3 regions of the Azospirillum sp. TSH20 genome follow, and region 2 is predicted to be linked to each of the others. Evidence: predicted binding sites of a transcription regulator. Region 2 holds the regulator's gene; each other region holds the start of a gene.

Region 1 (4,399 bases), on a different contig from region 2:
GATCAGAACGGCCACTTCCTGTTCGTCAACGCCACACTGGCGCAATGGCTGGAGGCGGCACCCGGCGATCTGACCGACGGCGAATCGCGGCTGCACGGCATTCTGGCCGTGCCCCCGGTCTCCGCGGCCCCCTTCGACCTGTTCGATCACGGTGGCGGCGAGCAGCGCGGCGAACTGACCATGGTGGGGCTGCGCGGCCGGCGTTTCCAGGTTGCTGTGGCGCAGAGCGTGGTGCGGGCCGACGACGGCACCATCCACACCCGGTCGGTCGTGCGCGACCTGTCGCCCGAACGGGAATGGCAGGAGGCCCTGCGCCAGTCCGAACAGCGCTTCCAGCGCTTTTTCGAAGACGCGCCGATCGGGATCGCCCTGGTCAACGAGACCGGCCAGCTGACCGAATGCAACGAGGCCTTCCTGGCGCTGATCGGCAGCGAGGCCGGCAGCGTCATCAACCGCCCGATGGCCGACCTGATCGTCCCGGCGGAGCGCGAGGCGGTGACCGCGCGGCTGAAATCCGTGCAGGGCGGCGCCGACCCTGCCCACCCTCTGGAGGTGCGGCTGTCCGGCGGGCGGGAACTGACGGCCCAGCTCTATGCCCGGCGCCTCGCCAACCCGGTACGGACGGATAGCCGCACGGATGGCGGCAAGGCGGATGGCAGTCGGGCGGATGGGGTCGGCCTGATCCTGCACTTCATCGACATGACCGAGCGCAAGAGTCTGGAGGCGCAGTTCGCCCAGTCGCAGAAGATGCAGGCGGTCGGCCAGTTGGCCGGCGGCGTGGCGCACGACTTCAACAATCTGCTGACGGCGATGATCGGCTTCTGCGACCTGCTGCTTCTGCGGCACAAGCCGGGCGACCAGTCCTTCAGCGACATCATGCAGATCAAGCAGAACGCCAACCGCGCCGCCAACCTCGTGCGGCAGCTGCTGGCCTTCTCGCGCCAGCAGACCTTGCAGCCGCGCGTCATCAACGTGACCGATGTGCTGGCCGAATTGGCGAACCTGCTGCGGCGGCTGATCGGCGAGAACATCGAACTGAAGATGATCCACGGCCGCGACCTGGGGCTGGTCAAGGTCGACCAGAACCAGCTGGAGCAGGTCATCATCAATCTGGTGGTCAATGCCCGCGACGCCATGGCCGGCGGCGGCAAGCTGACCATCAACACCACCAACTACGTCGTCAGCCAGCCGGAACGGCGGGAGCATGAGACGATCCCGCCCGGCAGCTATGTCTCCATTGAGGTGATCGACACCGGCTGCGGCATCGCGCGGGAGAATCTGCAGCGCATCTTCGAGCCCTTCTATACGACCAAGGAGGTCGGGTCGGGCACCGGGCTCGGCCTGTCGACGGTGTACGGCATCGTTCGGCAGACCGGCGGCTTCGTGCTGGTCGATTCGGCGGTGGGGGAGGGGACGACCTTCACCATCCTGCTGCCGCACCACCAGGGCGAACTGCGCCCGGTCGATACCGCCGAACCGCGCGAGCGGCGCGGCAGCGACCTGACCGGCACCGGCACCATCCTGCTGGTGGAGGACGAGGACGCCGTGCGCGTCTTCTCCGCCCGTGCGCTGCGCAACAAGGGCTATCAGGTGCTGGAAGCCAAGAACGGTGAGGCGGCGCTGCAGCAGATCGAGACCAACGGCGCTTCCATCGACCTGCTGATCACCGACGTGGTGATGCCGCAGATGGATGGCCCGACGCTCGCCCGCCATGTCCGCAAGCTGCGCCCGGAAATGCGGGTGATCTTCATCTCCGGCTATGCCGAGGACCGTCTGGGCGAGATCGACGGCGTCGAAGTCGCCCATTTCCTGCCCAAGCCCTTCTCGCTGAAACAGCTGGCCTCCAAGGTGAAGGAGGTCATCCGTGACGGTCGGTGAGGGGCGACTCCGCCCGCAACGGCATACCCGGACATACCCCGTAAAATAGGAACGCACAGGCAACATCAGTCCTTGCAAACGAGAACGAAGAGAGTACATTCAGCCTCGTTGCAAGAGCGCCGACCGTGTGTTCTAAGAGAGGGGTACCGGGCATGTCGTCCGCACAGCTTCGTTTGGTCGAGAAGGATTCCATGGACAAGCAGAAGGCGCTCGATGCCGCCCTGAGCCAGATCGAACGCGCGTTCGGCAAGGGCTCGATCATGAAGCTTGGCGCCCGTGAGAACCTGGTCGAGACGGAGGTCATCTCCACCGGCTCCCTGGGTCTCGATATCGCGCTGGGCATCGGTGGCCTGCCGAAGGGCCGCATCATCGAAATCTACGGGCCGGAAAGCTCGGGCAAGACGACGCTGGCGCTGCACGCCATCGCCCAGGCCCAGAAGGCCGGCGGTACCTGCGCCTTCGTCGATGCCGAGCACGCGCTCGACCCGTCCTATGCCCGCAAGCTGGGCGTCAACATCGACGAACTGCTGATCTCCCAGCCGGATGCCGGCGAGCAGGCGCTGGAGATCGCCGACACGCTGGTGCGCTCCGGCGCCATCGACGTGCTGGTGGTCGACTCGGTCGCCGCGCTGGTGCCGCGCGCCGAACTGGAAGGCGAGATGGGCGACAGCCATGTCGGCCTGCACGCCCGCCTGATGAGCCAGGCTCTGCGCAAGCTGACCGGCTCCATCTCCAAGTCGAACTGCCTGGTGATCTTCATCAACCAGATCCGCCTGAAGATCGGCGTGATGTTCGGCAATCCGGAGACGACGACCGGCGGCAACGCGCTGAAGTTCTACGCCTCCGTCCGTCTCGACATCCGCCGCATCGGCTCGATCAAGGACCGCGACACCGTCGTCGGCAACCAGACCCGCGTCAAGGTGGTGAAGAACAAGATGGCCCCGCCGTTCCGCGTGGTCGAGTTCGACATCATGTACGGCGAGGGCGTATCGAAGGTGGGCGAACTGCTCGACCTTGGCATCCAGGCCGGCGTTGTCGACAAGTCGGGCGCGTGGTTCAGCTATGACGGCACCCGCATCGGCCAGGGTCGCGAGAACGCCAAGACCTATCTGCGCAACAATCCCGAGATGGCCGACGCGATCGAGGCCAAGATCCGCGGCAACGCCGGTCTGGTCGCCGATGCGATGATGGGCACCCCGGAAGCCGACGGCGAAGCCTCCACTCCGGAGTGAGGCTTAGTAGGGTATGTGGGTTGAAAAGCCCCGCCTTCCGCAAGGGAGGCGGGGCTTTTCTGTTTGGGGGGTATGGAGTTGCGGAAGGCAAATGCCCCCTCCCTAACCCTCCCCCACCTTCGGTGGGAGAGGGAACTCCGCGGCTTCACGAATAACCTACGTCGCCAAGCGTCCTGCCCCCTCTCCCTCGAAGAGGGGGAGGGATGGGGAGGGGGCATCAGCCAGCCAACACCTCACCAACGCCACACCTACACATCCACCACCATATGCGGCCGGAAGGCTCCCTCCAGCGTCAGCAGCAGGTGCAGGTAGACCGCCACCTTGCGCGCGCGGTCGCTGTTGCGGGATAGGCAGTCGCGCAGTTGTTCGGCCAGCCGCGCGGTTTCCGGATCCATCTCCGGTGCGGCGGCGATTGCAGCCTGGACGATGTGCTCCGGATCGACGGGGACCTCTGCCGCCGGATCCTTCAGCAGGGCTTCGGCCAGCGCCTCTTCGTCATGGTGGACCGGGGGTGGAGCGGCCGGAGGTGGCGGTGCTCGGCTGGACAGATGGCTCCGGAGATTGTCCTTCAGCCTTGTCCGCTGACGCTCGTCCAACCCGTCGAACTGGTCGACCTCGTCGAACAGAAGGTCATAGAGGCGGCGGCGCTGCGGGTTGGGCGGGTTGTGGTCGCGCCGCTCCTGCTCGCGGTCGTGCCGTTCCTGGCGGGGGTTGCGGCGGCTGTTGCGGTCGGTGGCGTTGCCGCTCCGCTCGACGCCTGCAGTGGTGCGGACGCTGAACTCCGGCGGGCCGATGCCGCGCCCGGAGGTGAGATTGCCGGACATGAGCCGCCTCCCGGGTTTGGTTCTCCCTGGCGGTCAAGTCTGGCAGAGCCGGCGCTTTCGTCAATTCGAAAGCGCCGGCCCCCATTGGTCAGTCGCCGGCCCCGGCACTCACGGCGCCGTCGGCGGCTTCCGGCTTGCTCTTGCCGAAGCCGATGGTGGGGAAGACGTTGATCAGCGCGGTGATGAAGGCCGCCAGATAGGGCAGCGACTGCACCACCAGCAGGCCCGACCACATGAAGGCGTCGCGGTTCTCGTGGCCGAAGACCATGACGATGGCCAGCGCCGCACCCCACAGCGACACCAGCAGCACCAACTCCTCCCGCGCCATCAGGAAGGCCTGCATCAGCGCCGGCTGGTTCTCGCACTTCGGCGTACGGACGAAGGGCCGGCCGGAGGTGAAGATGCCCAGCCACATGGCGCGGCCGACCGTATGGGTCAGCGCCATGCCGGCCACCGCCGCCCCGA
Region 2 (4,399 bases):
GCGGGCGCCACCGTCACCGGGCGGGTGATGGCCGTGGAGCGGCGACCGGGTGCTGTGCGCATCACCATGCGGGAGGTGACGGTCAGCAGACTGGCACCGGAGCAGACGCCGGCCGCGTTGAGAATCCGCCTGTCCGACCGCAACCCCGCGCCCGCTCCGGGATCGGTGGTTCGGCTGCGGGCGACGCTGTTGCCGCCGCAGGCGCCGGCGGAACCCGGTGCCTTCGACTTCCAGCGGCGGGCCTGGTTCATGGGTCTGGGTGGGACCGGCTTTGCCACAGGGGCGGTGGAGCAGGTGGAGGCGCCGCCGGTGACGGGATGGAGCACGGTTGCCATCGCCTTCGAACGGGCGCGGGGAGCCATCGCGGAGCGCGTCGCGGCGGCGATCGGCGACCCGGTGGAGGCGAGCGTCACCACCGCGCTGCTGAATGGCGAGGAGTTCGGCATTCCCGAAGCGACGCTGGATGATTTCCGCAACAGCGGGCTGGCGCATCTTCTGTCGATTTCCGGCCTGCATGTCGGCATCGCGGCGGGCATCCTGTTCTATGTGGTGCGGGCGCTGCTGGCGGCGGTGCCCTATATCGCTCTGCGATGGCCGATCAAGAAGATCGCGGCGCTGTTCGGGATCCTGTCGGCGCTCGCCTACACGCTGCTGGTCGGAGCGCCGTTGCCGACGGTGCGGTCGGTGCTGATGACCGGCATGGTGATGGGGGCGATCATGCTGGACCGCCATCCGCTGAGCATGCGGCTGGTCGCCTTCGCCGGGCTGGTCACCATCGCCATGGACCCGGAGGGGATGCTGGGGCCGAGCTTCCAGATGTCTTTCGCGGCGGTGGTGGCGCTGATCGCGGCGTTCGAGCGTGGCAGTGTCAGGCTGGCGGAGTGGCGGCGCGACGCGGGATGGTTGGTGCGCGGGCTGTTCTATGTCGGCGGGATCCTGCTGACCAGCGTGGTGGCGACGCTGGCGACCTTGCCCTTCTCGCTCTTCCATTTTCAGCAGATTGCCTTTTATGGCGTGCTGTCGAACCTGATCGCGATTCCCATCACGTCCTTCTGGGTCATGCCGTGGAGCCTGATCGCCTACGCGCTGCTGCCCCTCGGGTTGGAGGCGCCGGCGCTGATTGCCATGAATTGGGGCGATCGGGCGGTGATCTGGACCGCGGAGTTCTTCGGTCGGTTGCCCTGGGCTTCGCTGACGGTGCCGGCGATGCCGGTGGAGGGATTCGCGGCGCTGGTGGTGGGCGGGCTCTGGCTGTGCGTATGGACGCGGCGGTGGCGCTGGCTGGGGATGCTGCCGATCCTGGCGGGGTTGGCCTCGCCGATGCTGGTGGAACGGCCGGACGTGCTGGTGGCGGGGGACGGGACGGTGGTGGCGGTGAGGCTGCCGGACGGGCGGCTCAGTGGCTCGGGCAAGGGCGGCGGGCGGCTGACCGAGACCTGGAGGGAGCGCGACGGGGAGCGGGCAGCGGCGGAGCCCTGGCCGGCGGCGGGCGGATGGAGCGAAGGCGGGCGGTCGCTGAGTTGCGATGCGCTGGGGTGTCTGTACCGGGTGCGGGGGAAGACGGTGGCATTGCCGCGGCTGCCCGATGCACTGGACGAGGATTGCGGATCGGCGGACGCGGTGGTGACGGCGGCGGTGGCGCGCGGGTGCCGGGCCGGTTTGGTGGTCGACCGATGGGCGCTGCGGCATGAGGGAGCGCATACGCTGACGGTGACGGAGGAGGGCATCCGGGTGGAGACGGTGCGAGGGCTTAGGGGGGATCGGCCCTGGACCGGGGGGAGATGAAGGCCCGTCGGAGTTAGACCCCCTCCCTAGCCCTCCCCCGCTCTCAGCGGACCTTCGGTCCGCCTGCCGCGTCAGCACAAAGCGAAGCTTTGTGCGAGAGCTGGGCGGGAGAGGGAATTGAGCTTCGTGCGGGAGAGCCCCGACCGCAGGTCAGTACTTGCGGACGAGACCGACCAGCTTGCCCTGTACGCGGACGCGGTCGGCGCCGAAGATGCGGGTTTCGTAGGCGGCGTTGGCGGGCTCCAGGGCCACCGTGTTGCCCTTGCGGCGCAAACGCTTCAGCGTCACCTCGCCTTCATCGACCAGCGCGACGACGATGGTGCCGTTCTCCGCCGCGTCGCAACGCTGAATGATGATGGTGTCGTGGTCGAGGATGCCGGCCTCGATCATCGAATCGCCGGAAACCTCCAGGGCGTAATGGTCTCCGCCGGTCAGCATGGAGGCCGGAACATCGACGAAGGCACTGTTGTCGCGCAGGGCCTCGATCGGCGTGCCCGCGGCGATACGGCCGTAGAGCGGGAGCTGAACGGTCTCGTTGGCGGCGGGCATCGTGGCGGGAGGCGTGGTGTCGCGGCCGGCAAAGGCGAAATCGCCCTTGATGACGTTGGGCTGGAACTTCGGCTTGGGCGCCGCGCTGCGGCTGCGGGCGGCGTCCAGGCCTTCCGGCAGGCGGAGAACCTCGAGCGCGCGGGCGCGGTGGGGCAGGCGGCGGATGAAGCCGCGTTCCTCAAGTCCGGTGATGAGGCGATGGATGCCCGACTTGGACTTCAGCCCCAGGGCGTCCTTCATCTCGTCGAACGACGGCGAGACACCGCCCTGGCCGAGCCGTTCGTGGATGAACAGCAGCAATTCGTGCTGCTTGCGCGTGAGCATGGATGCCTCCCGGCCGTCGCCAGACTGAAGATGGAACAAAAACTAAACGTTGCTCCATGTTCTAGTTTGGTTCCTGCCGCGCGTCAAGCCCCCCGGCGGCTTCTTTTAGAACTTGAACGGAACATTTCGAACAGTGTGAAACAGTTTTCGGGATGCTGTTCAACTGTTCCATCCGTCGTTCGGGGGGTGTTCCAAGTCCTAGATGCTGAGCGCTCCATCGGTCAGGGGGAGCACGGTCACCATGGCGCCGGCCGGTTCCGGATCGGCGTTGGGCGGGCGGAGGATCAGGCAATCGGCCTGGGCATAGAGAGTGGTGATGGCGCTGTCCTGCCGGGCGAAGGGGGTGACGGTCAGGACGCCGTCGGGGCCGGCGGCGAGCGTCGCACGGAGATACTCCTCGCGCCGGTCGTTGGCCTTCAGCGCGGTGGTCAGGCGGGCGCGCAGCGGCAGGCGGTCGTCCTCGGGCGGCAGGCCCTGCAGCAGACGCAGAATCGGGCGCAGGAACAGCACGCCGGTGACGCCGGTGGACACCGGGTTGCCGGGGAGACCCAGCAGCGGCACCGATCCGGCGCGGCCGAACATCAGCGCCTTGCCCGGCCGCATCGCCACGGTCTGCACCTCCAGCGCCACGCCGCGTTCGGCCAGCACGTCGCGCACGAGATCGTATTCGCCATGGGCGGCCCCGCCGGTGGTGACCAGCAGATCGCACCCTGCGGCCCCCTTCGCCAAGGCCGCCACACTCTCCGGCGTATCCTTGGCAATTCCCAGATTGTGGGCGAGGCCGCCCTGGGCGGTGACGAGGGCGCAGAGGCCAAGCGCGTTGGTGCTGACGATCTGGCTCGGCCCCAGCGGATCGCCGGGCAGGGCGATCTCGTCGCCGGTGGCGAGGATTGCGATGCGCGGCCGGCGATGGACCGAGAGCCAGGGCACATTGCCGCCGGCAGCGAGCGCAATGTCGCGGGCGGTCAGGCGACGTCCCTTCGGCAGAAGCTCCTGACCGAGGGTGAAGTCGAATCCCGCCTCGCGGATGAAGCGGCCGGCGACCACGGCGCGGCCGATCCGGACGGTGGCGTCGTCGGCGCTGCAATCCTCCTGCATCACCACGGCGTCGGCGCCATCGGGCAGGGGCGCTCCGGTGAAGATGCGCACCGCCTCACCAGGGCCGACGCTGCCGTCGAACGCATGGCCGGCGGAGGATTCGCCGATGCGGCGCAGGGGGACGGGCGAGTCGGCGGTCGCGGCGGCGATGTCGGCGGCGCGCACCGCCCAGCCGTCCATCGCGGCGGCGTGGAAGGGCGGCTGCGTCAGCCGGGCGATCACCGGCTCGGCGAGCACGCGGCCCAGCGCATCGGGCAGGGCGACGGTCTCCGCCGGCAGAGGGGCGAATGCCGACAGGATGCGGGCGCGCGCCTCGGCGACGGAGATCATCAGATTATGCTCCTGCGGATGGGACGGCGGTGGTGGACGCACCCCATTCGCCGCTCTTGCCGCCGGCCTTGTGCAGCAGGCGGACGTCGGTGATGGTCATGCCGCGGTCCACCGCCTTGCACATGTCGTAAACGGTCAGCGCCGCGACGGTGACGGCGGTCAGCGCCTCCATCTCCACGCCGGTCTGGCCCTTCAGCTTGCAGGTGGCGGTCACGTCCACGGCGTTGCGGGCGGGATCGCAGGAAAGGTCGACCTTGACCGAGGTCAGCATCAGCGGGTGGCACAGCGGGATCAGGTCCGGCGTGCGCTTGGC
Region 3 (4,399 bases), on a different contig from region 2:
ATACCCCGGTCGATGTCCGCCTTCAGCGACGCGAATTCCTGGCGCTGCAGGGCGGCCAGCAAGGTGATGATCAGACGTTCGACCTCGGTCATGACTGCTCCTCATGGAATACTCGATCATACCAGAAGAGGCCGTCAACCGGCCCTTTCCACCATCTCCCGCGCCCGTCGCAGGTCGGCGACGAAGTCCTGATAGGCCTTTTCCGTCGCCTCCCCGGCCGGCAGGCGCAGCAGGTAGGACGGGTGGACGGTGACGAAGCCGTTCCAGTCGCCGAACCCCATCGGCCCGCGCTCCCGCAGGACCGACACGCTGCGCCCGGTGAGCGCCAGGGCGGCGGTGGCGCCCAGTGTCACCACCAGACGCGGGCGGACGAAGGACAGCTCCTTCATCAGCCACCAGCGGTAATGCTTCACCTCGCCGGCGGTCGGCGACTGGTGCAGGCGGCGCTTGCCGCGGGCGACGAACTTGAAATGCTTGACCGCGTTGGTCAGGTAGGCGGCGCCGCGCTCAATCCCGGCCTCCTCCAGCGCGCGGCTCAGCAGTTGGCCGGCGGGACCGACGAAGGGGCGGCCCTCCATGTCCTCCTGGTCGCCGGGCTGCTCGCCGACGATGGCGATGGCGGCCCCTTCCGGCCCCTCGCCCAGCACGGCCTGCGTCGCCCCCGGCACCAGCGGATCCGCCGCCAGGATGATGCGGTTCAGCTCGGCCAGCGTCGCCGGCTCCTGCCGGGCCATGGCGGCGACGGCCTTGTCGGGGTTGCGGCGGCGGGGGGCGGCGGCTTCCGCCTCGATCATCGCCTGCACCCGCGCAGGCGCGGAACGGATCATGGCTGGGATCGCCGCCGCTTCCGGCAAATTGGCCCAGTATTTCCGCGGCATCTCCGCCCGCATCGCCGTGGGGTTCACCCGTGCCGGGTTGAAGGTGCTCTCGTAATAGCGCTGCCAACCCTCGGCGAAGCGGTCGTCGCGGTCGAGCCCCTCCGGCCTCAAAGCCGCCGGCCCGACGGTCAGCGAGCGCCGGTCCCACTGCAGCGAGCCCACCGGCGTCAGGATGGTCCAGACCAGACTTTCGAAGCGCTCGATGAAGAAGGGGGCGGTGGCCTCGACGATGAAATGGTCCGGCTCGAACCACGCGACGTAACGCTCAGCCCCATCCGGATCCCTCACCTCGCGGAAGCGCAGGAAGGCGTGCATCTTGTGCAGGTCGCGCCGCACCGCCTTGTCGAGCAGCGCCAGCCGGTGCACCAGCGGATCGGCATGGTGGTCGAGCATGTCGCGCTCCCCCCGCAGCACCCGCCAGACCAGCCGGTGCAGCAGGGCGTAGCGTTCCGGATCGCGGTGGCAGACCACGCTTTCGATCAGCGCCCCCACCGGCCGCGGCAGCGACACCGGCGGCGCGTCCGCCGGCAGCGGAGCCATATCCCCGAACAGCGACGGTGCCGCCCCGACGCTCCACACCACGTCGTCCGGATCGGCGCCCAACGCGACCAGCCCGCGCAGCGCGCGGCGGAAGCCGTCCAGGTCGGCGCCGTCCTTTAGATCCACACGATGCATGACCCGGCCCCTCAGAACAGGCTGAGCTGCTTGGGCGGCGCCACCAGCCGTTGCCGCAGGTCGGCGCGGTCGGTCAGCCCGCCCGGATGGTGGTCGGCGGCGATCAGGAAGGCGCGTGCCCGCTTCAGACCCGACGACAGCCGCGCCACATCCTCCAGCCGCAAATTGGTGTGGCGCCGCGCCTCGACGATCTTGTCGACCGCCCGCGCCCCCAGCCCCGGCACGCGCAGCAGCATCTCGCGGTCGGCGCTGTTGACGTCGACCGGGAAACGCTCGCGGTTCTTCAGCGCCCAGGCCAGCTTGGGGTCGATGCCCAGATCCAGCATCCCGCCCTCGCCCCCGGCGGCGATCTCCTCCACCGTGAAGCCGTAATAGCGCAGCAGCCAGTCGGCCTGGTACAGCCGGTTCTCGCGCTGCAGTGGCGGCGGCTTGGCCGGCAGGGCGGAACTCGCCTCCGGGATCGGGCTGAAGGCGGAATAATAGACCCGCCGCAGCCCATAGCGGCGATAGAGTGTGTCGCTGGTCTCCAGCACCGACAGGTCGGTGGAGGCGTCGGCGCCGACGATCATCTGGGTGCTCTGCCCGGCGGGGGAGAAACGCCGCTTCTCCTCCTTGGCCTCCAGGATGCGTTCGCCGACCTGTCCCATCACCGCCTTGATCGCGGTGCCGTCTTTCTCCGGCGCGAACTCCTTCAGGCTGCGGTCGGAGGCGAGTTCCAGATTGATCGACAGCCGGTCGGCCCACAGCCCGGCCTGCTCGATCAGCCAGGGGCTGGCCTCCGGTATCGTCTTCAGGTGGATGTAGCCGGCGAAGCCATGATCGCGCCGCAGCGTGCGCGCCACCAGCATCAGCTGCTCCATCGTGTAATCGGGCGAGCGGATGATGCCGGAGGACAGGAACAGCCCCTCGATGCAGTTGCGCTTGTAAAAGCCCAGCGTCAGCTGAACCACCTCGTCGACGCTGAACCGCGCGCGGCGCACGTTGGATGAGCGGCGATTGATGCAGTAGGCGCAGTCGAACAGGCAGTAGTTGGTCAGCAGGATCTTGAGCAGCGAGACGCAGCGCCCGTCCGGCGTATAGGCGTGGCAGATGCCGGCCCCGGTGGTCGAGCCGATGCCGTCCGGCCCGCCCGTCCGCCGCTTCGCCCCCGACGACGCGCAGGAGGCGTCGTACTTCGCCGCGTCGGCGAGAATTTCGAGCTTGTCGAGCAGCGCGTCATCCACCGTGGAGGCTTCCCTCTCCCTTGAAGATGTTCGCAATATGTTCTTAATGTGGGAAAAGGCAAGCGGCCTGCCGCCCTCAACGGAACGGAGAGCGGGTTTTCAAATCGGCCAAGGGCGCGCGAAATAAAGTTTCCAGGCAGAAAAGCAATGTTACAGAGTATTCGAAAAAACGAATCAATCGCCAAAGAAAAACGAAGCATTGTATCTTGTTGCTCGTTCTTAACCAAGAAGGAAGGGCTTGTTGCAGAATAGAAATCAAATTTGTCTTTAATTTTATATAAAAAAATTTCTAATATTTCCAATCGGCGCGATGGCGAAGACGGGCGTCGACTCGGGACTCAACCAAAAAGGAATAGGGCGATGGCGGCTCAGACTTCGGTGAAAGTGGCGGTTCAGACGGGTGCGGCGAAGGACGATGCGTTCAGCCAGGGTCAGGTCACCGAAGATTCCCGTATCGCAAGCCTGAACGTGCTGGCCAACGACCCGGGGTCCGCCCGCATCTGGTCGCTGTATCAGGAGCAGACGACGCTGAACTTGGCCTCCGGTGCCAACACCGTCACTTTGACGAGTGGTGCGACGATCAGCATCAACGCCGACGGTACCATCAAGTACGACGCAAGTGGCATCACGGCCACGAACCTCGATGCGCTGGACGACGGTGATACATTCGAGGATAGCTTCACCTACACCGTACGAATGGCCAATGGTGCGCTGAGCACGGCCAAGGCCACGGTTGTCATCCAGGGCAAGAACGACGCTCCGGTGCTCAGCGGCGCTCCGGCCGCTTTGGCTGCCGGCACCGAGGATGCCGCCTACACCTTCAGCGCCGCCGACCTGCTCCAAGGCTACAGCGACGTTGACGGTGATGTGCTGAGCGTGACCAACCTCACCGCGTCGCACGGTACGGTGACCGACAACGGCAACGGCACCTGGACCTTCAACCCGGACGCCAATTACAACGGCGCCGTCTCGCTCAGCTATGGCGTCACCGATGGAGCGGTGACTGTTGATGCCTTGCAGGGCTTTGATCTGGACGCGGTCAAGGACGAGTATGCCTTTGGCTTTACGGTAACCCGTTCCACCTCCACCATTTCCAGCACCACGACGCTGACCTACAGCGGTGCACCGCCCACCGACCAGAATGCGTTCTCCCAGCAGTACGGTGACTGGGTGCGTTCACTCGCCAGCCTCGGCCAGGATCTCAACGGTGATGGAGCTGTCAGCACAGCATGGCACCAGAACTCCCAAACGAACACGATCACGGTGGAGGGAAGTGACCTGACCTTCTCGTCGACAGCCTATACGGTTGGGACCGGAAATGGTGCCAAGACCCGCTATTATGTGTCGGATCTGACGGCGACCTCCTCCATCTCTGCATCGAGCACGCTGGACGTGGCGGCAACGGACAACACTGCCTTTGTCATCAACAACTTTCAGCCCGGCTCCGACACGTTGGCCTTTACCGGGTTGGACAGCCTGTCTTCGGCTGAGTTCAACACGGCCTTCAGCATGATTGAGGCCGACGTCACCGGTGATGGAATTGTCGACACCACCATCAAGCTGGCAGGAAGCTCCTGGTCGGTGACCCTGGCTGGTGTTCATGACGTAGGGTTGAGCAGCCTG

Evidence for each region. Region 2 encodes LexA, which represses DNA repair genes until DNA is damaged. Its sites were predicted from a motif close to ATGTTCTANTTTGGTTC; they were not measured.
Region 1: the regulator LexA is predicted to act here: its motif matches at 1,961-1,977, upstream of recA (recombinase RecA).
Region 3: the regulator LexA is predicted to act here: its motif matches at 2,803-2,819, upstream of TSH20_RS21630 (putative DNA modification/repair radical SAM protein).

The regions. Positions count from the first base shown of each region.
Region 1 covers NZ_LGQU01000003.1:154,540-158,938, forward strand. Annotated here, with positions in the region: gene TSH20_RS02005 (ATP-binding protein) at 1-1,878, shown strand, start outside; gene recA (recombinase RecA) at 2,031-3,110, shown strand; gene TSH20_RS02015 (hypothetical protein) at 3,359-3,934, opposite strand; gene TSH20_RS02020 (glycosyltransferase family 2 protein) at 4,023-4,399, opposite strand, start outside.
Region 2 covers NZ_LGQU01000112.1:19,924-24,322, reverse strand. Annotated here, with positions in the region: gene TSH20_RS36220 (ComEC/Rec2 family competence protein) at 1-1,785, shown strand, start outside; gene lexA (transcriptional repressor LexA) at 1,936-2,658, opposite strand; gene glp (gephyrin-like molybdotransferase Glp) at 2,857-4,086, opposite strand; gene moaC (cyclic pyranopterin monophosphate synthase MoaC) at 4,091-4,399, opposite strand, start outside.
Region 3 covers NZ_LGQU01000079.1:47,121-51,519, reverse strand. Annotated here, with positions in the region: gene TSH20_RS21640 (hypothetical protein) at 1-92, opposite strand, end outside; gene TSH20_RS21635 (UdgX family uracil-DNA binding protein) at 135-1,553, opposite strand; gene TSH20_RS21630 (putative DNA modification/repair radical SAM protein) at 1,565-2,776, opposite strand; gene TSH20_RS21625 (cadherin-like domain-containing protein) at 3,137-4,399, shown strand, end outside.